3 regions of the Telluria sp. ZT3P39 genome follow, and region 3 is predicted to be linked to each of the others. Evidence: predicted binding sites of a transcription regulator. Region 3 holds the regulator's gene; each other region holds the start of a gene.
The links. Region 3 encodes sigma-54, which starts transcription at its own class of promoters, with help from an activator protein. Its sites were predicted from a motif close to TGGCANGNAANCTGCTTT; they were not measured.

Region 1 (7,745 bases), on a different contig from region 3:
AGCGCAGAAAGCATCCTGCCGCTCTATCCACACGACCTGCTGGATGCCACCCTGCTGCGTGATGCGATCCGGCTGCGCAGCAAGACCGAGATCCTGGACCAGGCAGATTTGCTCTACCGCCTGCACTGGGCGGTGCGCGATGCGCAGCTCAACGGGCATGAACAACCGCCGGGCATCAACCCGGGCGTGGTGCTGGAATGGCACCATGCGGCCAACTGGATGATCCAGGCCGACGGTGAAGACGACTGGGACGCCGTCTCCACCGATACGTAATGGCTTAGTAGACTTCCGGGTTCGGGTCGGTCCGCTCGAGCTCGAGCGACGCGGCCAGCAGGCCCAGGCGCGCCACCACGCCGTAGACGTAGAAGCGGTTCGGCGCCGCCGTGCCCGGCTTGGCCTTGAGGTCCGGCACCGCATGCTGCTGGGCAAATGCCAGCGGCACGTATTGCGAGCCAGGCGCATTCAGGTTCTGGTCGATGCCGCGCTCGGCGTGGATGCGGTAGAAACCGCCGACCACGTAGCGGTCGATCATGTAGACCACCGGCTCGGCCACCGCATCGTTGACGGACTCGAAGGTCGGCACGCCTTCCTGCACGATCATGTCGTTGACCGCCACGCCATCCTTGATGACCGTCATCTTGTTGCGCTGGGCACGGCTCAGGTCGCGCACTTCGCTGGCGTCCTTCACGGTCATCACGCCCATGCCGTAGGTGCCGGCGTCGGGCTTGACGATCACGAAGGGCTTTTGCTCCTTCATGCCGTATTCCTTGTACTTCTTCTTGATCTTCGAGAGCAGCGCCGAGACCGCATCGGCCAGCTGCTCGGTGCCGACATCTTCCTGCAGGTCCACTTCGCCGACCTTGCTGTGCAGCGGATTGACCAGCCACGGGTCGATGTCGATCAGCTTGCCGAATTTTTTCGCCACTTCATCGAAGGCCTTGAGGTGGTTGCTCTTGCGGCGCAGCGCCCAGCCGGCATGCACCGGCGGCAGCAGCGACTGCTCGTGGATATTTTCCAGGATGGATGGGATGCCGCTTGATAAGTCGTTGTTCAGCAGGATGGTGCAGGGGTCGAAATCGGCCAGGCCGACGCGGCGCCCGTTGCTTGATCGCACCAGCGGCTCGACCACCAGCATGTTCCCGTCCGGTAGCGCCAGCGGCGTCGGCTGGGTGATGTCAGGCGACAGCGAGCCCAGGCGCACGTGCAGGCCGGTCTGGCGGAAGATCTGCATCAGGCGCGCCACGTTCTGCAGGTAGAGCGGGTTGCGCGTATGCGTTTCCGGGATCATGAGCAGGTTGCGCGCGTCCGGGCAGTATTTGTCGATCGCGGCCATGGCGGCCTGCACGGCCAGCGGCAGCATCTCGGTGGACAGGTTGTTGAAGCCGCCCGGGAACAGATTGGTATCGACCGGCGCCAGCTTGTAGCCGGCGTTGCGCAGGTCGACCGAGCAATAGAACGGCGGCGTATGCTCCTGCCACTCGAGCCGGAACCAGCGCTCGATGGCGGGCGTGGCTTCGAGGATCTTCTTTTCCAGGTCGAGCAGGGGCCCGGTGAGGGCGGTGGCGAGGTGCGGAACCATAAGGGGATGTCCTGGTAGTGGCTTTTTCGAATTATATCGGTACAGCTATATATGGACGAAGAAGCCGGTTTAAAGGCGCACGCTTGCCGGAACGTAAAAAAGGCGCCCGCAGGCGCCTTTCAGGAAACATCCAAGAATCACGCGTGATACGCCGACTCCCCATGGCTGGTAATGTCCAGCCCCTCGCGCTCCTGGTCCGCCGGCACGCGCAGCCCGATCACGATGTCGACCAGCTTGAAGGCAATGAAAGCCACCGCGCCCGACCACACGATGGTGATGCCGATGGCTTGCGCCTGTACCCACACCTGGTTCGCGATCGAATACTCCGCCGAACCCTTGTTGGCGATGTAGTCCCAGATGCCCTGCCCGCCCAGTGCCGGCGAAGCGAATACGCCGGTCAGCAGCGCGCCGAGGATGCCGCCCACGCCGTGCACGCCGAACACGTCGAGCGAATCGTCGGCGCCCAGCAGGCGCTTCAGGCCGGTGACGCCCCAGAGGCAGATGACGCCCGCCAGCAGGCCCATGACCAGGGCGCCCATCGGGCCGACGAAGCCGCAGCCCGGGGTGATCGCCACCAGGCCCGACACCGCGCCCGAGACGGCGCCCAGCATCGACGGTTTGCGCTTGAAGATCCACTCGCCGATCATCCACGACACGGCCGCCGCGGCGGTCGCCAGCAGGGTGTTGATGAAGGCCAGCGCGGCGACGTCGCCCGCTTCCAGCGCCGAACCGGCGTTGAAACCGAACCAGCCGACCCACAGCATCGAGCCGCCGATCATGGTCATGGTCAGCGAGTGTGGCGCCATCGATTCGCGGCCCAGGCCGACACGCTTGCCGATCACATAGGCGCCGACCAGTCCGGCCACCGCCGCATTGATGTGGACCACGGTGCCGCCCGCGAAGTCGAGCGCGCCCTTTTGCCACAGGAAGCCGGCATTGCCGGTGACCGTCGCGAGCGACGCGGCATCGGTGATCGCATCCGGGCCGGCCCAGAACCAGACCATGTGCGCCACCGGCAGGTAGCCGAAGGTGAACCACAGGACCATGAACAGCAGCACCGCCGAGAAGCGCACGCGCTCGGCAAAGGCGCCGACGATCAGGGCGCAGGTGATGGCGGCGAAGGTGCCCTGGAAGGCGACGAAGATAAATTCAGGAATCATCGTCTCCTTGCTGAAGGTCGCGGCCTGGGCGAAGGTGCCGGCCACCGGGTCGTAGATGCCGTTCAGGAAGGCGCGGTCGAAGCCGCCGATGAAGGCATTGCCCTGGGTGAAGGCCAGCGAATAGCCGTACAGGCACCACAGCACGATGATCACCGAGAAGACCATGAAGACCTGCATCAGGATCGACAGCATGTTCTTGGCGCGCACCAGGCCGCCGTAGAACAGGGCCAGGCCGGGAATCGACATCATGATGACGAGCAGCGTGGCGGTGAACATCCACGCCGTGTCGCCCTTGTTGATGGTGGGTGCCGCCAGGGCCGGCAGCGCCAGGCTCATGGCCATGAGGCCGGCGAGGAATCTTGTTATGGTCTGCTTCATGAGGGTTCCCCTTACAGTGCGTCGTTGCCGGTCTCGCCGGTACGGATACGAATGACCTGGTTCAGGTCGGCCACGAAGATCTTGCCGTCGCCGATCTTGCCGGTGCGGGCCGCGCCCTGGATGGCGTCGATGACCTGGTCGACCACGGCATCGTCCACGGCCGCTTCGATCTTGATTTTCGGCAGGAAGTCGACCACGTACTCGGCGCCGCGGTACAGCTCGGTGTGACCCTTCTGGCGCCCGAAGCCCTTCACTTCAGTCACCGTCATGCCCTGCACGTTGATCTCCGACAGCGCTTCGCGGACCTCGTCCAGCTTGAAGGGTTTGATGATGGCGGTAATCATTTTCATGGTGTTGCCTCTTTATACTTTTAGAAGGTTTTGGACACGGTCAGGATGGCGCCGGACTTGCCGAGGTTCTTGCCTTCCGGGTTCAGGTAGGCGCCGGTACTGGCCTTGACCCAGGCCAGCGAGACGGTGGCCACGCCAAGATCCTTGGTGACGCCGATCTTGTAGTCGGTGTACGAGTACTGGCCGTTGTGGCGCACTTCCTGGCGTCCGGCATGCAGGTTCAGCAGGAAGCCCTTGCCGACGTCGATATCGGCGCCGACGTCGAGGTAGCCGCTGCCCTTGCTGTTGGCGGTGCCGAACAGATTGGTGGTCGAGCGCGAATACTTGACATAGGCCGGACCGAAGCCGAGGCGCCCGTACAGCTCGAAGGTATTGGCGCTGGGGTTGAGGCTGTTGGACGGGTACAGGTAGTACAGGCCGCCGACGTCATAGGTGACGGATTCGCCCAGCTGGCCACGCTTGCCGCCGTAGATATCCCATTCGATGTTGCCGTCGCCGCCGAGATCCTTGGTCCATTTGATGGTGGACAGCCAGGTGCCTGCGTACCAGCCGGTCGGGCCGTGCACGTAGTCGGCGCCGCCTTGCAGCGCCGGGTCGAGACTGGTTTGCGACAGGCCGCGGTAACGGTAGTCGCTGGTAATGGCGGCGTTATAGCTGACTTGATGCTCAGGGGTTGCTTCCTGCGCGCCGGCGGTGACGCTGGATAAGGCCAGGACGGCCAGGGCCACTGCTGCTGCGCTTGCGTTGCACTTCATGACATTCCCCTTAGATTCAACGGTCTGGGCCGTTGCGGTTTACAATCCTGTTGCACCACTCCTGACAACTCTTTAGCAGGATGCGTGCCAGCTCGAAACGGAGGCAGATGCCGGCAAATGCGCTTGATTTCTCAGCCATGCGCCCCATGTGCGTTTCGTTCAACCCAGGAAAAACGCGCGGCAGCAATCTGCCGCAAGGCCACGCACCATGGCGGGCAGCGGACGCACCGTCGTGGTGCGCCGGCGCCGTCTCATTTAGGAATGCACGGATATGAATACTTTCTTCAACGACTTGCAGGGCAAGATCAACCAGGCGCTGGAAAGCACGCCGGCCAAGGACATCGAGCGCAACGTCAAGGCGATGGTGACCCAGGGCTTCTCCAAGCTCGACCTGGTCACCCGCGAAGAATTCGACATCCAGGCCCAGGTGCTGGCCAAGACCCGCGCCAAGCTCGAAGCGCTCGAACTGCGTGTGGTAGAGCTGGAAGCGCGGTTGAACACGCAGGCCACGCCGGTCGGCTCGCCGGACTCTCCGGCGCCGACCATCATCCTCGGCAAGGAATAAGCCGCCGGCATTCATGTCCCCAGGGAGCCCAACATGAATGCACACGACAAGCCGGCGGCGCCGCAGGAAGTCTCACTCGACGTCCTGCGCGAGAAATACGCCAAGGGCGACGAAACCAGCATCCTCGACGTGCGCCGGCGCGTGGCGCGCGCCCTCGCCGCGCTCGAGCCTGAAGCCCAGCGCGCCGAATTCGAGGCGCGCTTCCTGTGGGCCCAGGAACAGGGATTCGTGCCCGCCGGGCGCATCAACTCGGCCGCGGGCCTGGGACTGCAGGCCACCCTCATCAACTGTTTCGTCCAGCCGGTAGGCGACTCGATCTCGGGCACCGACCAGGACGGCCTGCCGGGCATCTACACCGCCCTGTCGGAGGCGGCCGAAACCATGCGCCGCGGCGGCGGCGTCGGCTACGATTTCTCCGCCATCCGCCCGATGGGCAGCAAGGTCCACGGCACCCGCTCGCGCGCCTCGGGACCGGTCTCGTACATGGAAGTGTTCGATGCCTCCTGCCGCACGGTCGAATCGGCCGGCGCCCGGCGCGGCGCGCAAATGGGCGTGCTGCGCATCGACCATCCCGACATCGAACGCTTCATCGCCGCCAAGGACCAAGGCGCCCTCACCAACTTCAACATCTCGGTCGGCGTCACCGACGCCTTCATGCGCGCGGTGCAAGCCGATGCCTCCTTCGAGCTGGTGCACCGGGCCGAACCCGGCGACGAAGACCTGGCCGGCGCGCGCCGCCTCGATGACGGCCGCTGGGCCTACCGCCAGGTTTCGGCGCGCGCCCTGTGGGACCGCATCATCGCCTCGACCTACGACCATGCCGAACCGGGCGTGCTGTTCGTCGACCGCATCAACCTGGAAAACAACCTCTGGTATGCCGAAGAGCTGCGCGCCACCAATCCCTGCGGCGAGCAGCCGCTGCCCGGCTATGGCTGCTGCGACCTCGGTTCGCTGAACCTGACAAACTTCGTGAACGATCCCTTCAGCGAGGCTGCCGCCTTCGACTTCGCGCGCATGCGCGAGGTGGCCGCGGTGGCGGTGCGCATGCTCGACCTGGTGCTCGACGCCACCGTCTGGCCGCTGCCGCAGCAGGCGCGTGAATCCGGCGCCAAGCGCCGTGTGGGCCTCGGTTTCCTGGGCCTGGGCAGTGCGCTCGTGATGCTGGGGCTGCGCTACGATTCGCACGAGGGCCGCCTGCTTGCCGCCCGCATCGCAGAAGCCTTGCGCGATGCGGCCTACGCGGCCTCGATCGAACTGGCGCGCGAGAAGGGACCGTTCCCGCTGTTCGATGCGGACCAGTACCTGCGCGGGCAGTTCATCAAGCGCCTGCCGCAGGAACTGCGCGACGCAATCCGCGCACACGGCATCCGCAACTCGCATTTGCTGTCGATCGCACCGACCGGCACCATCTCGCTGGCCTTTGCCGACAATGCCTCGAACGGCATCGAGCCGCCCTATTCCTGGACCTACCAGCGCAAGAAGCGCATGGCGGACGGTTCGATGCGCAGCTACGCCGTCGAAGACCATGCGTGGCGGCTTTACCGGCAGATGGGCCACGACATGTCCGCGCTGCCCGCGCAGTTCGTCACCGCGCTCGAGATGCGCGCCCTGGAGCACCTGCGCATGGTGCAGGCGGTGCAGCCCTTCGTCGATACGGCGATCTCGAAGACCGTCAACGTACCGGAAGACTATCCTTTCGAGGATTTCCGCGACCTGTACAGCCAGGCCTGGCATGCGGGCCTGAAGGGCCTGGCGACCTACCGGCCCAACACGGTGCTGGGCAGCGTGCTGTCGGCATCGATCGAGCCGGAACGCGCCGTCGCGCCCGACGACGACCCGCTGTGCAAGCGCTTCGAGCGCCGGCCGCTGGGCGAGCTGGAATCGGTGACCTCGAAAATCGAATACTCGACCCAGGAAGGCCGCAAGACCGCCTACCTCACGGTGAGCTTCATCCGCGCCGACGGCACTTGCGAAGGCAAGCTGGTGACGGTCGAGCGGCCGTTCGAATTCTTCATGCCCTCGAACCAGCGCACGGGCGGACAGCAATGGATCACGGCCTCGATGCGGCTGCTGTCGATGGTGGCGCGCGCCGGCGGCCCGATCGCGCGGGCCCTGGCCGACATGCGCGACGTGGTCTGGGAAAAAGGCCCGGTGCGCTGCGGCTACCTGACGCGCGAGGACGGCGTCCAGGTGCCGGTCTACCACGACTCGGAAGTGGCGGCGATCGCCTTCATGCTGCAGCGCGTGCTGATCCGGCGCGGCTTCCTGGACGCCTGGGGCAACCAGCTGCCCTTGCCGGAACTGGCGCGCCGCCATGCCGCGCGTGCGGATGGCATGGCGCTGGAGGCCGAACCGCAGCCGACGGTGACGGGCGCCCTGCCCACGATCAGCGGCGCCAAATGTCCGGAATGCGGCGCGCGAGCGCTGCGCAAGGTCGACGGCTGCACCCGCTGCGACGAATGCCACTATGTGGGAGAGTGCGGCTGAGGCATACTGCGCAGGTTTTCAACTTTCAAGCCTGCCATGACCTATTTCGCCCTGAAGCACATCCACGTCACCTTTGCTCTCTTATCGGGCCTGCTGTTCCTGCTGCGCGGTATCTGGATGCTGTCCGGCTCCGCACAGCTGCAGCGGCGCTGGGTCAAGGTCGTGCCGCACATCGTCGATACGCTGCTGCTGGTCAGCGCCATCGGCTTAGCGGTGTGGAGCAGCCAGTATCCGGGCCAGCAGTCCTGGCTGACGGCCAAGGTGGTGGCGCTGGTGGGCTATATCGTGCTGGGCACCATCGCGCTCAAGCGCGGCCGCACGCAGCCGGTGCGGGCCGCCGCCTTTGCCGGCGCCCTGGCCTGCTTCGCCTATATCGTCGCAGTGGCGGCCACGAAGAACCCGCTGGTGTAAGCGTTATTGCCGGCGCGCTGCGCTCATGCCGCATCAGGCGGTCGCGTAGCCGCAGGCCGG
Region 2 (7,745 bases), on a different contig from region 3:
TCATCCTCGAAGCCCTCGGCCTGGAAGCGCCGAAAGCCGACCTGTCGGTGTGGACCAAGCTGATTCACACGCTCGAGAATCCGAAGCACGAAGTCACCATCGGCATGGTGGGCAAGTACGTCGACCTGATCGAATCGTACAAGTCGCTGACCGAGGCGCTGCGCCACGCCGGCATCCATACCGAAAGCCGCGTCAACATCGAATACCTCGATTCGGAAGAAATCGAAAGCAAGGGCTGCGAGCACCTGGCCAAGTACGACGCCATCCTGGTCCCGGGCGGCTTCGGCAAGCGCGGCGTGGAAGGCAAGATCATGGCTGCCCGCTACGCCCGTGAAAACAAGATCCCTTACCTGGGCATCTGCCTGGGCATGCAGGTCGCGCTGATCGAATACGCGCGCCACATGGCCGGCTTCCCGAACGCGAACTCCACCGAGTTCGACCAGGACACCGACCAGCCGGTCGTCGCCCTGATCAACGAGTGGCAGAACCACGACGGCAAGGTCGAGCGCCGCGACGAGAATTCCGACCTGGGCGGCACCATGCGCCTGGGCGCGCAGACCTGCGCGGTGAATCCGGGCACGCTGGCCGCCGAGATCTACGGCAACGTCGTCACCGAGCGCCACCGTCACCGCTACGAAGGCAACAACTACTACCTGCCGAAGGTGGAAGCGGCGGGCCTGATCGTGTCGGCGCGCACCCCGAACGAAGACCTGCTCGAGATCATGGAACTGCCGCGCGAAGGCGACAACGCGCACCCGTGGTACATGGGCGTGCAGTTCCACCCCGAGTTCAAGTCGACCCCGCGTAACGGCCACCCGCTGTTCACGTCCTTCATCCGCGCCGCGCTGGCGCACCAGGCGGCCAACACCAACGTCGCCGCCAATGTTCAAACCAGTGCGCCTGCACTGCAAGGAGACGCAGCATGAAACTCGCCGGATTCGACGTCGGTCTCGACAAGCCAATCTTCCTGATCGCCGGTACCTGCGTGATCGAATCGCGCCAGATGGCGATGGACACCGCCGGCACGCTCAAGGAAATCGCAAGCAGCCTGGGCATCCCCTTCATCTACAAATCGTCCTTCGACAAGGCCAACCGCTCGTCGGGCGCCTCGTTCCGGGGCCCCGGCATCGACAAAGGCCTGGAGATCCTGGCCGACGTGCGCCGCGAGATCGGCGTGCCGGTGCTGACCGACGTGCACGACGAAGAGATGATCCCGCATGTCGCGAGCGTCGTCGACGTGCTGCAGACCCCGGCCTTCCTGTGCCGCCAGACCGATTTCATCAACGCCTGCGCGCGTTCGGGCAAACCGGTGAACATCAAGAAGGGCCAGTTCCTGGCCCCGGGCGACATGAAGAACGTGATCGACAAGGCACGCGCCGCCGCACGCGAAGCGGGCCTGCCTGAAGATAACTTCATGGCCTGCGAGCGCGGCGCCTCGTTTGGGTACAACAACCTGGTCTCGGACATGCGGAGCCTGGCCATCATGCGCGAATCGAACTGCCCGGTGGTGTTCGATGCGACCCACTCGGTGCAGCTGCCGGGCGGCCAGGGCACCTCGTCGGGCGGCCAGCGCGAGCACATCCCGGTGCTGTCGCGCGCGGCGGTTGCCGCCGGCATCGCCGGCCTGTTCATGGAAACCCATCCGGATCCGTCCAAGGCCATGTCGGACGGCCCGAACGCGGTACCGCTGGGACGCATGAAGGAGCTGCTCACGACGCTGGTCGAGATCGACCGCATCGTCAAGAAGGCCGGCTTCCTCGAAGCGGACTTCAAGTAACAGCTTCATCCGCGCGCGCCCGGCGGCTGGGCGCGCGCCGCAGTGTGACCTGACTACCGAATTCTTACCCTTCCGGAGACTGTAAAACATGAGTGCTATCGTTGATATTATCGGCCGCGAAATCATTGACTCGCGCGGCAATCCGACCGTGGAATGCGACGTCCTGCTGGAATCGGGCGTGATGGGCCGTGCCGCCGTGCCCTCGGGCGCCTCGACCGGTTCGCGCGAAGCGATCGAGCTGCGCGACGGCGACCCGAAGCGCTACTTCGGCAAGGGCGTGCTGCAGGCCTGCGAAAATATCAACACCGAGATCTCCGAAGCGATCATGGGCCTGGACGCCAATGAACAGGCCTTCCTGGACCGCACCCTGATCGATCTCGACGGCACCGAAAACAAGAGCCGCCTGGGCGCCAACGCCATGCTGGCCGTCTCGATGGCCGTGGCCAAGGCCGCCGCCGAAGAAGCCGGCCTGCCGCTGTACCGCTATTTCGGCGGTTCGGGCGCGATGCAGATGCCGGTGCCGATGATGAACGTCATCAACGGCGGCGCGCACGCGGACAACAACCTGGACATCCAGGAATTCATGATCATCCCGGTCGGCGCGCCAAGCTTCAAGGAAGCGATCCGCTGGGGCGCCGAGGTGTTCCACACCCTGAAAAAGATCCTGCATTCCAAGGGCCTGTCCACCGCGGTCGGCGACGAAGGCGGCTTTGCTCCTTCGGTAGCGAACCATGAAGAAGCGATCAAGCTGATCATGCAGGCGATCGAGCAGGCCGGCTACGAAGCCGGTTCGCAGATCGCGCTGGGCCTGGATTGCGCGGCCAGCGAATTCCACAAGGACGGCAAGTACGTGCTCGAGGGCGAAGGCCTGTCGCTCACCGCGACCGACTTCACCAACATGCTGGCCACCTGGTGCGACAAGTACCCGATCATTTCGATCGAAGACGCGATGGCCGAAGGCGATTGGGACGGCTGGGCGGTGCTCACCGCGGCACTGGGCAAGCGCGTGCAGCTGGTGGGCGACGACCTGTTCGTCACCAACACCAGGATCCTGAAAGAGGGCATCCAGAAGGGCATCGCCAACTCGATCCTCATCAAGATCAACCAGATCGGCACCCTGACCGAGACCTTCGCCGCCATCGAGATGGCCAAGCGCGCCGGCTACACCGCCGTGATCTCGCACCGCTCGGGCGAGACCGAAGACTCGACCATCGCCGACATCGCGGTGGGCCTGAACGCCCTGCAGATCAAGACCGGCTCGATGTCGCGTTCGGACCGCATGGCCAAGTACAACCAGCTGCTGCGCATCGAGGAAGACCTGGGCGACGTTGCCAGCTACCCGGGCCGCGACGCGTTCTACAACCTGACGTAAGGCCACTGGCCGGGCGGCCCCCCTGCGACTGCCTGGCCTTTTTTACGCCCATGCGACTCATCACCATTGCGCTCGCCGCCCTGCTGCTGCTGATCCAGTACCCTTTGTGGCTGGGGAAGGGCGGCTGGCTGTCGGTTGCCGACATGCGCGGCCAGGTCGAGGCGACCCGGCTCAAGACCGACCAGCTCAAGGCGCGCAACGCCAAGCTCGATTCGGAAGTACGCGACCTGCGCGAAGGCCTGGGCGCGGTCGAGGAGCGTGCCCGCCAGGACCTGGGCATGATCAAGCAGAATGAAATTTTCGTGCAGGTGCTGCGCAAGGACGAGCAGCCGGCGGTCTCGATGACCGTGCCGCCGCCACCGCCTGCGCCAAAAGACAAGACGAAGCGCTGAACGCGCCTCGAGAGGAATTGCGCATGACCGAACCAATCAACCCGTCCGAACTCGATTCGCTCGACGCGATCGCCGACTGCCTGGCCGACGCCTTCGAAGACGGCGAGGGCAGCATCATTGCTGCCGCCATGCAGGCCGTGGCGCTGGCGCCCGGCCTGGGCGAACTCGCCGCCGCGGTGGGCATGTCGCGCGAGGCGCTGCAGGCTGCGCTTGCAGCTACAGAGTTCAACCTCGACCTGACCCTCGAGATCATGAAAGTGGTCGACCTGCACATGTCCGGCGGGCGCGCCTGAGGCGGCCCGGCCCGGTTCAAACCCGGCGCCCCCGGACTCCCGGGGCGCTGCAGCTGAGTCCTCAGCTGCTCTCCTGCTGCTTCCCGCTCAATCCGACGACGCGTCGCCCTGCTTCGCGCCCGCACCCTGCTCGAGGAAGGAGCGCAGCATCCATGCGTTTTTCTCGTGCACTTCCATGCGGGTGGTGAGCATGTCGGCGGTCGGGAAGTCGTCGATCTCGTCGGCGACCTTCACGCCGGCGCGCAGCGTGCGGGTGATGATTTCGTTGCCATCCACGAGCTGGCGGATCATTTCCTTGGACGACAGGACTTCGGGTTCTTCGGTAATGTTCGACAGCTCGGCATAGCGCTTGTAGGTCGCCGGCGCGAAATGGCCCAGCGCGCGGATGCGCTCGGCGATATCGTCCAGCGCATTCCACTGCTCGGTGTACTGCTCTTCGAACATCACATGCAGCGCCGAGAACATCGGGCCGGTCACGTTCCAGTGAAAATTATGCGTCTTCAGGTAGAGCATGTAGGCGTCCGCGAGCACGGTCGACAGCGATGAGACGATCTTGGCGCGGTCTTCGGTATTGATGCCTGTATCCATATGCATGACAAATTCTCCCAGTGGTCAAAGGCGGCAGCGTCGTAACGATTACGCAACGCTGTCAAAGATGCATCAGCTTAGCACCGGCGCGAATTTCGTGCGGCACGCTGCTCCGGTTCAACCCCGGGGCGTGGAAAACGCGCGCGCAGGGAAGCGCTCGGGCTGCATGAAAACGGCGCAGCCTACATGGCGCCGCTGCGCGACAAGAGCTGGGACAACGAGGCGCTGGTGGTGTACGAGTTCGCCGAAGCAATGGTGGCAGGCCTGCAGTAAGCCGGCGCGGGCAGCGCTGGCGCGCGGGGAGCGGAGGAGCAGGCGCCGGGGCGGCTGGCCGCGCCCGGCGTGACCGGCAAGCTTATGCCGATGGCTGTTGTTTGCGGCGCGAGGCGCCCAGGCCCGCCAAACCGGCGCCCAGCAGCAGGAGAGAAGCCGGCTCGGGCACATCGGCAACAGGCACGCCCACTTGCGCGACCTGCGACAGAGTGCCGTCGGTGGCGCTCATCGTCAGGCGCCAGGCGCCGAAGTTCTCGGTGCCGACGTAGGTGTCGAACGGCATGTTACGCTCGAAGCCCTGCAGGGCTTCGTGTTCAAAATAGGTACCGCGGCCAATCGTGACCATGTAGGTGCCGGCCTGGCTGAAGGTCCAGCGCTGCGCCGCGTCGAAGTGCTTCGTCGAGCCGTCGCCGAAGGTGCTGTCGGAATCGTCTGCGTAGAACAGGCTCTTGCCGGCGGCGTCGAAGACCATCAGGTAACTGTCGAAGGCTGTGATCTTGCCATCGCCGTTCAGGTCCGCGTTCCTGGATTCCCATGCCAGCGAATCGAAGAATACCTGGGTGCCGGCAGTAACCTTAAACATGACCTGGGAAATCTTCAGATCGTTGGCCTTGCCATCGCCATCGGCATCGATATTGAAAATCTGTCCGTTGATCACGGCCGCACCAGCGACCGACGAGATGGCCATACCGGCCGACAAAAACAGTCCTGCAACAAGCTTGCGCATTTCAGCCTTAGAGTGGTTCAAATAATAAGGCTTACAGCAAGAATCATGCCAAATCGTAAATGTTAATGTTAATCAATGACTTGAGGAAAATTGTTTCGCGCGGAATGTGTTCTTGTAAAGAAATTCGACATGCTCCCGCAGCGAGATTGTTCACGGAACGTGTTTAAAGCACGTAAATATGGCTCAATTCGCTACGGGGTGTGTTTGATCCCGGCAGGCAGACCTTAGTTGATGCTGCCGCTCGGCGGCAACATGGTTTCGACCGGGATGTCGCTGGCAAACAGCTGGGCGCAGTCCACTTTGTCGAAGGAATAGTGCTTGCCGCAGAAATCGCAGTTGATGCCCAGTTCGCCCAGGTCGGCGAGTGCGGAATCCACCTCCGGCTGGCCCAGCATCTTGAGCATGTTGCCGACCTTCTCGCGCGTGCAGCTGCAATGGAATTGCGGGTGCTGCGGCTCGAAGACGCGGATGGTCTCTTCCCAGAACAGGCGCTTGAGCAGGACTTCGATGCCGGTGCTGAGCAGCTCTTCGCGTTTCAGGGTCTGGCCCAGCATGACGGCGCGGTTCCAGGTTTCCAGGTCTTCGGCTTCGGACGCCTGCTTTTGCTGGTCGTCCTTGCCGCTGTGGCGCGGCAGCTTTTGCAGCAGCAGGCCGCGCGAGACCTTGTCGTCGGCCGCCAGCCACAGGCGCGTGTCCATCTGCTCGGAACGCAGCATGTAGTTTTCGATGACGGTCGCCATGTCCTCGCCGTCGATCGGCACGATGCCCTGGTAAGGCTGCTGGCCCGGCATCTTGTCGGCCGGGTCGAGCGTGATGACAAAGCGGCCCTTGCCGTGCGCATTGAACATCTGGGTGAGGCTGGCGTCGTCCGCGATCTCGGCGTCAGGCGCCAGTTTGGCGGTGGCGCGGATGCGCAGCTCGGCGTCGCATTCGACCACCAGCAGGCGCACCGGCCCGTCGCCGTGGATCTGCATCACGATCGCGCCATTGAACTTGAGGTTGGCCGAGAGCAGGGCGCTGGCCGCCACCATCTCGCCCAGCACCGTGCGCACGGCCTTCGGGTAGGCGTGGCGGGCCTGCACCTCGCGCCAGGTGTCGGAAATCTCGATCAGCTCGCCGCGCACGGCAGCGTTATCGAAGATGAATTTTTGCAGGGTGTCGCGAGGGTCAGTCATAGCGTCAGTCGTCATTCTTTTATCCGATTTTCTTGAGCTGCGCCTTGAACAGCTGGCCGCGCGCCACATAGCTCGCGGCGCTGGCCTGCAGGCGCAGCAGGTCTTCTTCCGTCAGGGTGCGTACCACCTTGGCTGGGGAGCCGAGGATCAGCGAGTGGTCGGGAAATTCCTTCCCCTCGGTGACCAGGGCGCCGGCGCCCACCAGGCAGCCCTTGCCGATCCGGGCGCCATTGAGGATCACCGCCTGGATGCCGATCAGCGAACCGTCGCCGACCGTGCAGCCATGCAGCATGGCCTGGTGGCCGACCGTCACGTTCTTGCCCAGGGTAAGCGGGAAGCCCATGTCGGTATGCATCACCGTGCCTTCCTGCACGTTGCTGTTTTCGCCGATGGTGATGCGTTCGTTGTCGCCGCGCAGCGTGGCGCCGTACCACACCGAGGCGTTGGCCTCGAGCGTGACCTTGCCGATGAGGGTTGCCGAATCGGCCACGAAGCTTGAGGCGTCGATCTCGGGCGCAATCTCGCCCAGCTGGTAAATCGCCATGGATGTGCTCGCGGAGGGTTGAAATGCCGCTATTGTAAACCTTGCGCCCGCCATCGTCCGGTCGAGGACAAATGGGGCCGGGCAACGCGAAATCAAGCACGGCGGTAGGCGGGGCGCTATAATGCGAACGGTCGTACTTTTTTATTGCACTTACCGCTCCGAGGCCCCATGCAACCCTCCCGTTCCGAATTCCTCACCGTGCGCGGCCTGCGCACCCACGTCCGCCACTGGGGCCGCGAAGGAGCGCCCAGGATCTTCATGCAGCACGGCTGGATGGACGTCGCCGCCTCATTCCAGTTCGTGGTCGATTGCTTGACAAGGGACTGGCATGTGATCGCTTTCGACTGGCGCGGTTTCGGTCTGAGCGAGCGCTCGCACGCCGGCACCTACTGGTTCCCCGACTACCTGGCCGATCTCGAAGCGGTGTTAGAGCACTACGCGCCGGGCGAGGCGGTCAACCTGGTCGGCCACAGCATGGGCGGCAACGTCGCCAGCCTGTATGCGGGCGTGCGCCCGCAGCGCATCGCCAAACTGGTCAATCTGGAAGGCTTCGGCCTGCCCGACTCGCGCCCGTCCCAAGCGCCGGGACGCTTTGCGCGGTGGC
Region 3 (7,745 bases):
GAATCTGAATGGAGGAAACGGTAACGACACGCTCTCGGGCAATCTTACCAACAATGCCGAGGATGTACTCCAGGGTGGTAATGGCAATGACACGCTCTCTGGCTATGGCGGCACCGATGCACTCTACGGTGGCAACGGGGACGACAGGCTGACAGGCGGCGCAGGCATCGACTATCTTTACGGGGACAGCGGCAATGACACGCTCGATGGTGGCACCGAAGGTGATGTCATCATGGGCGGCAAGGGCAATGACATCCTCACTGGCGGTACTGGCGCTGACAAGTTCATATTCGATCCCCAGAACGGCAATGACCGCCTCCTGGATTTCAAAGCCGCCGAGGGAGACAAGCTGTTTTTTGCAGACTTCTTCTCAACGCCGATGAGCGTCGATGCTTTCATCGCGAAGTATGTCACTGACACCGGCAACGATCTACTCATCAGCCTGCCTGGTACGTCGATCGTCCTGGTCGGCGTGCCGAGCGTCTCGGCACTGACGGGTGCCATTGCGTTTGGCATGCCCCTATAGGGCGCACTAGGGCCTGCGCTTTGGCAGTGCAGGCCCTTGCTCGAACCAGGCCACATCGAATAGACGCGCCGGCATCGAAGTACGAGCCGGATCAACCGTGTTTCTTGCTACAGGTGCCGCAGCGGATGCGCGTAATCAGGCCAGACCGGCTCGAAGAATTTCGCCACCATCTCCGGCGTGACTTCTTCCAGCGTCGCCGGAGTCCACTTGGGCGCATTGTCCTTGTCGATCACCAGCGCCCGCACGCCTTCGAGCACCTCGCCGTGTTCGAAATTGTGGCGCACCAGCGAGCGCTCCATGCGCAGGCAATCGGCCACGTCGAGCGCGGCGCCGCGCTGCAGGAGTTCGCGGGTGACGCACATCATCAGGGGCGAGCGCTGGCGCATGGCTTTCAAGGCTTTTTGCGCGAACGGGTTCTCGTCGCGCGCGAGCGATGCCATGATGGCGGCCACCGAGGAAGCGCCGAAATGCGCATCGATGACCGCGCGCTGCGCCTGCAGTTCGCTCGCGCCGGCAGCACCCGCACACTGCGCGGCAAACGCGCGGATCGCTGCCGGCAGATCCGCGCCCGCAGTAGTATCCACCAGCGCCATCAACTCGCCCATCTTCTCGCCCGGCACGAACAGGTCGGCCAGGCCCACGTAGATCGCGTCGGCCGCGCCGATCGTCAAACCGGTGAGGCCCAGGTACTGGCCCAGCTGGCCCGGCGCGTGCGACAGGAAATGGCTGCCGCCGACATCGGGGAACAGGCCGATATTCACCTCGGGCATGGCGACCTTGCTGCGTTCGGTGACGATGCGCAGGCCGCAATCGGGGCCGCCCTGGGCGATGCCCATGCCGCCGCCCATCACCACGCCATCCATCAGCGCGATATACGGCTTCGGGTAGAAATGGATCAGGTGGTTCAGTGCGTATTCTTCGGTGAAGAAGTCTTCCAGCAGCGCGCTGCCGCCAGTCGGCCCCACATGCCCCATCTCGTGGAAGAAGCGGATGTCGCCGCCCGCGCACAAGGCTTTCTCGCTCGAGCTGGTGATGACGACCGCGTCGATGCCGGTGTCATGCTGCCAGTCGCGCAGGATCGCGGTGAGCGCGCGCACCATGTCGAGCGACAGGGAGTTCAGGGCCTTCGGCCGGTCGAGCGTAATGACGCCGGTGCGGTTGGCGACGCGGGTCAGGACGGTGTCGGTCATGGGATGTGCTGTGATCGAAAAAACATCCATTTTACCGAACAGTCGCGTGCACGCGAAGCCTGTTGGATGCAAAAAGGGCGTCCCCTCAGACGCCCTCGCTGTCATTGCTGCTGCGCGTATTTACGCTGCGGCTGCTTCGCCGAGATCCGGCAGGCGCTTGTGCGCCACGTGATTATGATTTTGCAGCATGGATTTATGCTTGATGACCTGGCGGTCCAGCCTGTCCATCAGCGTGTCGATCGCCGCGTACAGGTCTTGCGCGGCACTGGCCACATGCAAAATTTTTCCTGATACTTGCAGGTTGATCTCGGCTTTCTGCCGTTTTTCTTTTTCGGTGAGATTATCGATGGCGAGGAACACGTGGGTGTCGATCACGTGATCGAAATGGCGGGTAATGCGCTCGAGCTTATTCTGAACGTATTCACGAATTGCGGGAGTCACTTCAAGATGATGACCACTGATAGTGAGGTTCATACACACTCCTTTGAAATGTCGCGCTGCCCGCGCCACAAGGTAGGTGTGGGCAGTGCAGTTACAGAGACTTGCGGAGGCTGACGGGAGGAATCTTGAGCGCCTCACGGTATTTGGCTACCGTCCGGCGCGCAATGACCATACCTTGTTCCCCGAGCATTTCCGCGATCTTGCTGTCGGATAGAGGGTTCTTAGGGTCTTCTGCTCCTGTCAATTGCGCAATAAGCGCGCGGATCGCCGTGGAAGATGCTTCTCCCCCCGCTTCGGTGGCGACGTGGCTTCCGAAGAAGTATTTCAGTTCAAACATGCCGTGGGGGGTCAGCATGTATTTCTGCGTTGTAACGCGAGAAATCGTGCTCTCGTGTAGGCCTAGTGTATCAGCAATCTCGCGCAGCACAAGCGGACGCATGGCAACCGCGCCATGGCTGAAAAAGTTGCGCTGGCGCTCTACAATCGCCTCCGCCACACGCAAAATTGTATCGAAACGCTGGCGCATATTCTTGATCAGCCACTTGGCTTCCTGCAGCTGCGCGCCCATCTGGCTTTCGCTTTTTCCCTGCTTGAGCAGGTTGGCGTAGAGTGAGTTGACGCGCAATTTCGGCATCACGTCCGGATTCAGCATCACCGACCAGCCGCTCTTGGCGCGGCGCACGATCACGTCCGGCACCACGTAGTCGGAGGTGGCAGACGCAAAGGCCGCGCCCGGATGCGGATTGCACTGGCGGACCACGGCCTGCACTTCGCGCAGGTCTTCGTCGTCGCAGTCCAGCGCCTTCTTGAGCTTGGTGTATTCGCGCTGTGCGAACCAGCTCAGGTAGCCTTCGACGATCTTCAGCGCCAGGCGCCGCGTCACCATCGGCACGCCCGGCATGCGGCGGATCTGCAGGGCCAGGCATTCGGCCGCGCTGCGGGCGCCGCAGCCGAGCGGGTCCAGGCTCTGCACCAGCGCCAGCGCGCAGCGCAGCTCGTCCATCTCGATCTCGAGTTCGGCGGGCAGGCGCGCGTGGATGTCGTCCAGCGGCTCCTCTAAATAGCCGTTGTCGTCGAGCGCATCGATCACCAGTTCGGCCAGCGCGCGGTCGCGCACGCTGCAGCCGGTGGTGCGCACCTGTTCGGCCAGGTGCTCGCGCAGCGACACGCTGCAGGCTTCCAGCTGCGGACGGCCGTCTTCGTCGTCGCCGCTGCGCGCGCCCCCGCCCTCGCCGCCCCAGTCGCCGTCAGGCTCGCCGCGGTCGCGGTCACCGTCTTCGAAGCCGTCGGCCTCTGGCTTGGCGCCCTCGCCTTCGCCGCCTTCCTGTGCCGGCTGCGCGGCCGGGGCTTCGCCGCTGGCGGGGGCGCTGTTGATGGCGCCGTCGGCCAGCAGGCGCACCGAGTGGTCGAGCGGATCGTCGAGGCGTTCGAGCAGCGGGTTATCGGTCAGTATCTGCTCGAGCTCCTGGTGCAGTTCGAGCGTGGACAACTGCAGCAGGCGGATCGACTGCTGCAGCTGCGGCGTGAGCGCCAGGTGCTGCGAAGTGCGGAGTTGCAGGGACTGTTTCATGGTCACATGCGGAAGTGTTCGCCGAGGTAGACGCGGCGCACCGACTCGTCGGCGATGATGTCGTCCGGACGGCCCGAGGCCAGCACCGCCCCCTGGTTGATGATGTAGGCGCGGTCGCAGATGCCGAGCGTCTCGCGCACGTTGTGGTCCGTGATCAGCACGCCGATGTTGCGCTCTTTCAGGAAGCGCACGATGCGCTGGATCTCGATCACGGCGATCGGGTCCACGCCGGCAAACGGCTCATCTAACAGCACGAAGCGCGGGTTGGTCGCCAGCGCGCGCGCGATCTCCACACGGCGGCGCTCGCCGCCGGACAGCGACAGCGCCGGGCTCTCGCGCAGCTTCTCGATCTGCAGCTCGGCCAGCAGGGTGTCCAGGCGCTCGTTGATCTCGTCCTTCGACAAGGCCTTGCCCTCATCGGTGCGCTGCAGTTCCAGCACGGCGCGGATGTTCTCTTCCACCGTGAGCTTGCGGAACACCGAGGCTTCCTGCGGCAGGTAGGACAGGCCCAGCACCGCGCGCCGGTGGATCGGCAGGCTCGAGATGTCGGTGCCATTGATGTCGATCGAGCCGGCGTCCGACGGCACCAGGCCGACGATCATGTAGAACGAGGTGGTCTTGCCGGCGCCGTTCGGGCCCAGCAGGCCGACCACTTCGCCGCAATCGACCTGCAGCGAGACGTCGCGCACCACCAGCCGCTTGCCATAGCTCTTTTGCAATCCCTTGACGATCAGGGTGCTGCAGCCTTCGCGCACGCTTGTCGAGGCTAGCGTCATTGCTTGCCGCCTTCTGCGGCTGCAGGACGGCGCGGGGCGATGATCAGGGTGCCGCGCCCGCCGCCAACCTTGCTCTGGCCGCTGGCGTCGTTGCGCACCTGGGCGACTTCCTTGCGGTTGTCGTAGGAGATGAACGGACCCTTGATTTCGTTGGTCATGCGCCCGCTTTCCAGCTCGCGCACTTCGGCGGCCGTGAACAGTTTCACCAGCTCGGCGCGCTCGTCGTATTCGATGCGCTGGGCCTGGCCTTCGACCCACAGGTCCGGGCCGCCGTCGCGCTTCTGGCGGAAGGTGGCCAGCTTGCCCGGCGCCGCGGTAAGCGTCACGCTCATGTAGCCTTCCGGAGTTTCTTTCACCTGGGCGCGGTCGGATTTCAGTACCAGGGTGCCGCGCGTGAGCACGACGTTGCCGGTCAGGATGCGGGTTTGCGTGACCTCGTCGACGTCCAGGGTGTCGAAGTTGATCACGGCCTGCTTGAGCGAATCGGCGCGCTCGGCAAAGGCGCCGAGGGAGGCCAGGCCAAGAAGGGCGGCAAGGATGATTTTTTTCATGGGTGCTTGTCCTGTGATGACGTGCGCGCTAGCGTTGCGCGCGTGGCGGATAGACGATCTGGCCGCGGCTGGCCAGGTGCAGCTTCTGGGTCGCGTTGTTCGCGACCATGCCGGTGCCACGGATGGTGGAGGCGCCGAGCTGCATCACGATCGGCTGGTCGGTCTTCATGATCTCTTCGTCGGGCAGCACGGTGAGTGCCTCGGTGCGTACGCGCAGCGCTTCGCTGGTGGGCGTGGCGGGGCGCTGGATGTCGACCTTGCCGAGCAGGTCGACGCGGTGTTCTTCGTGGTAGATGCGGCCGCGGTTGGCCACCACGGTGGTGCGCGGGCGCCCCGGGGTCATGCCCTGCACCACCGGCTGCTCGACCTCGGAGACGTCGCCCTGCGGCTGGTGCGCCAGGCGCTTGCCCGACACGACATAGCTCGGCTTGCCCTCTTCGGTCATGCGCACGAAGGAGAAATTTTCGACGATGTAATCCGGCTCGTCCATCGGCCCGCCCAGGCGCGTATCGCCATCGTCGCTGTCCATCACCTGCACCAGCCAGAAGCTGCCGAAGGCGAGGAAGACGCCGATGATCATGACGCTGAGCAGTCTCCAGCGGTGGGCGGTGCGCTTGTACGTGACCATATCTGTTCGTGCGAGCGCTTAGGCGAAGTAAGGCGCGAGCGCCTGTTCGTAGCTGCCCTGGGCGCGCATGACCAGGTCGCAGACTTCGCGCACGGCGCCGCGCCCGCCCGCGTTCTTCGTGACGTAATGCGCGCGGTGCTGCACTTCCGGGTGGCCCGAGGGCACGGCCACGGCAAAGCCGACTTTCGTGAGCAGCGGCAGGTCGATCACGTCGTCGCCGATGTAACCGCATTCCTCGGCGGTCACGCCGGTGGCGTCTAACAGCTTGGCAAAGCCGATGCGCTTGTCGTGGATGCCCTGGTAGACGTGGGCAATGCCCAAATCGCTTGCCCGCTTGACCACGATCGGCGACAGGCGCGCGCTGATGATCGCGGTCTGCACGCCGGTCTTGCCCAGCAACTGGATGCCCAGGCCGTCGAGCACATTGAAGGTCTTGGTGACTTCGCCGTCCGGGCCGTAGGTGAGGCTGCCGTCGGTGAGCACGCCGTCGACGTCGAAGATCATGACTTTCACGCGCGCGGCGCGCTGCATGTGTTCCAGTGGAGTCATTTAGATTACCTTGGCGCGGGTCAGGTCGTGGATGTGGAGCGCGCCGACCAGGCGGCCGTCAAGGTCCACCACCAGCATCTGGTTGATGCGGAATTCTTCCATCACGGCGACGGCGTCGACCGCCAGCTGTTCCGGGTGCACGGTGCGCGGGCCGGCATGCATCACGTCGCGGATCGCGATGTTCGAGAAATCGTGCAGGCGCTCGATCAGGCGGCGCAAGTCGCCGTCGGTGAACACGCCGACCGGGCGGCGCTCGTCGTCGATCACGGCGGTCATGCCCATGCCCTTCTGCGAGACTTCCAGCAGGGCCTTGGCCAGCGGCGTGTCGGGGCTCACGGCGGGAATCGCGTCGCCGCTGCGCATGACGTCGCGCACGTGCGTCAGCAGGCGGCGGCCCAGGGCCCCGCCCGGGTGCGACATCGCGAAGTCTTCTTCGCGAAAACCCCGCATATCCAGCAGCGACACCGCCAGGGCGTCGCCCATGGCGAGCGTCACGGTGGTGCTGGTGGTCGGGGCGAGATTGAGCGTGCAGGCTTCCTTGGCCACCGAAATATCGAGGTGGATCTCGGACAGCTTGGCCAGGCGCGAATGCGGCTTGCCGGTCATCGAGATCACCTTGCTGCCCATTCTTTTGACAGCTGGCAAAATTTCGAGCAGCTCGGACGATTCGCCCGAGTTCGAGATGGCGATGAAGACATCCTGCGCCGTCACCATGCCCAGGTCGCCGTGGGCGGCTTCGCCCGGGTGTACGAACATGGCCGGGGTGCCGGTCGATGCCAGGGTGGCGGCAATCTTGCGGCCGATGTGGCCGGATTTGCCCATGCCGGACACCACTACGCGCCCGGTACAGCCCAACAAGAGCTGCACGGCGCGCACGAAACTGTCGTCGTCGCCCAGGCGCGCATGCAGCGCGCGAATGGCGTCGGCCTCGATGGCCAGGGTCTCGCGGCCCAGCTCCAGCACGCGGCGGGCCTGGTCGGCATCAAAACTTTTCAGCATTGTTTTTTCATCGGTTACACTCATCGTGGCAGTATAAACGAATTGGCCAAGCAAAAAACTTGCCAGTGGTAACAAACTACAACAACGAATCACGGGGAAGATGCATTCCGGACTTGAACTGACCCTGCTCCTGCTGGGCTGCGCCGTACTCGGCGTGGTCGCTTTCCGGATGCTTCACCTGCCGCCGATGCTCGGCTACCTGGCCGTCGGCGTCCTCATCGGCCCCCACGCGCTGGCGCTGGCCGACGACAGTCCCGCCACCCACGCGCTGGCCGAATTCGGCGTCGTCTTCCTGATGTTTTCGATCGGGCTGGAGTTCTCCCTGGCCCAGCTCAAATCGATGCGCCGCATCGTGTTCGGCCTGGGTCTGGCTCAAGTCGTATTGACAATCGCGGCCGCCATGGGCTTCGGCCTGTTCATCTCCTGGTGGGTGCCCGAGATGCATGTGAGCTGGCAGGCGGCCTTCGCGCTGGGCGGGGCGCTGGCCATGTCGTCCACCGCCATCGTCGTCAAGA

Region 1: AC56LR_RS10865 (TorF family putative porin) is a predicted target of sigma-54. The motif match lies at 4,295-4,312, and genes of this name have one in related genera.
Region 2: AC56LR_RS19805 (DVUA0089 family protein) is a predicted target of sigma-54. The motif match lies at 5,456-5,473, and genes of this name have one in related genera.

What each region holds. Positions count from the first base shown of each region.
Region 1 is NZ_JCASIH010000008.1:153,288-161,032, forward strand. Features, by position in the region: gene AC56LR_RS10845 (DUF4272 domain-containing protein) at 1-273, shown strand, start outside; gene gshA (glutamate--cysteine ligase) at 278-1,579, opposite strand; gene amt (ammonium transporter) at 1,717-3,117, opposite strand; gene glnK (P-II family nitrogen regulator) at 3,129-3,467, opposite strand; gene AC56LR_RS10865 (TorF family putative porin) at 3,488-4,222, opposite strand; gene AC56LR_RS10870 (accessory factor UbiK family protein) at 4,494-4,787, shown strand; gene AC56LR_RS10875 (adenosylcobalamin-dependent ribonucleoside-diphosphate reductase) at 4,821-7,274, shown strand; gene AC56LR_RS10880 (SirB2 family protein) at 7,311-7,685, shown strand; gene AC56LR_RS10885 (acyltransferase family protein) at 7,579-7,745, opposite strand, start outside.
Region 2 is NZ_JCASIH010000031.1:13,382-21,126, forward strand. Features, by position in the region: gene pyrG (CTP synthase) at 1-926, shown strand, start outside; gene kdsA (3-deoxy-8-phosphooctulonate synthase) at 923-1,777, shown strand; gene eno (phosphopyruvate hydratase) at 1,866-3,149, shown strand; gene ftsB (cell division protein FtsB) at 3,200-3,541, shown strand; gene AC56LR_RS19795 (helix-turn-helix domain-containing protein) at 3,565-3,834, shown strand; gene AC56LR_RS19800 (Dps family protein) at 3,922-4,428, opposite strand; gene AC56LR_RS19805 (DVUA0089 family protein) at 4,778-5,395, opposite strand; gene hslO (Hsp33 family molecular chaperone HslO) at 5,647-6,597, opposite strand; gene AC56LR_RS19815 (gamma carbonic anhydrase family protein) at 6,617-7,141, opposite strand; gene AC56LR_RS19820 (alpha/beta fold hydrolase) at 7,310-7,745, shown strand, end outside.
Region 3 is NZ_JCASIH010000015.1:924-8,668, forward strand. Features, by position in the region: partial or broken gene AC56LR_RS14705 (Ig-like domain-containing protein) at 1-526, shown strand, start outside; gene AC56LR_RS14710 (enoyl-CoA hydratase/isomerase family protein) at 634-1,716, opposite strand; gene hpf (ribosome hibernation-promoting factor, HPF/YfiA family) at 1,837-2,190, opposite strand; gene AC56LR_RS14720 (RNA polymerase factor sigma-54) at 2,249-3,727, opposite strand; gene lptB (LPS export ABC transporter ATP-binding protein) at 3,730-4,503, opposite strand; gene lptA (lipopolysaccharide transport periplasmic protein LptA) at 4,500-5,054, opposite strand; gene lptC (LPS export ABC transporter periplasmic protein LptC) at 5,083-5,682, opposite strand; gene AC56LR_RS14740 (KdsC family phosphatase) at 5,701-6,231, opposite strand; gene AC56LR_RS14745 (KpsF/GutQ family sugar-phosphate isomerase) at 6,232-7,254, opposite strand; gene AC56LR_RS14750 (monovalent cation:proton antiporter family protein) at 7,331-7,745, shown strand, end outside.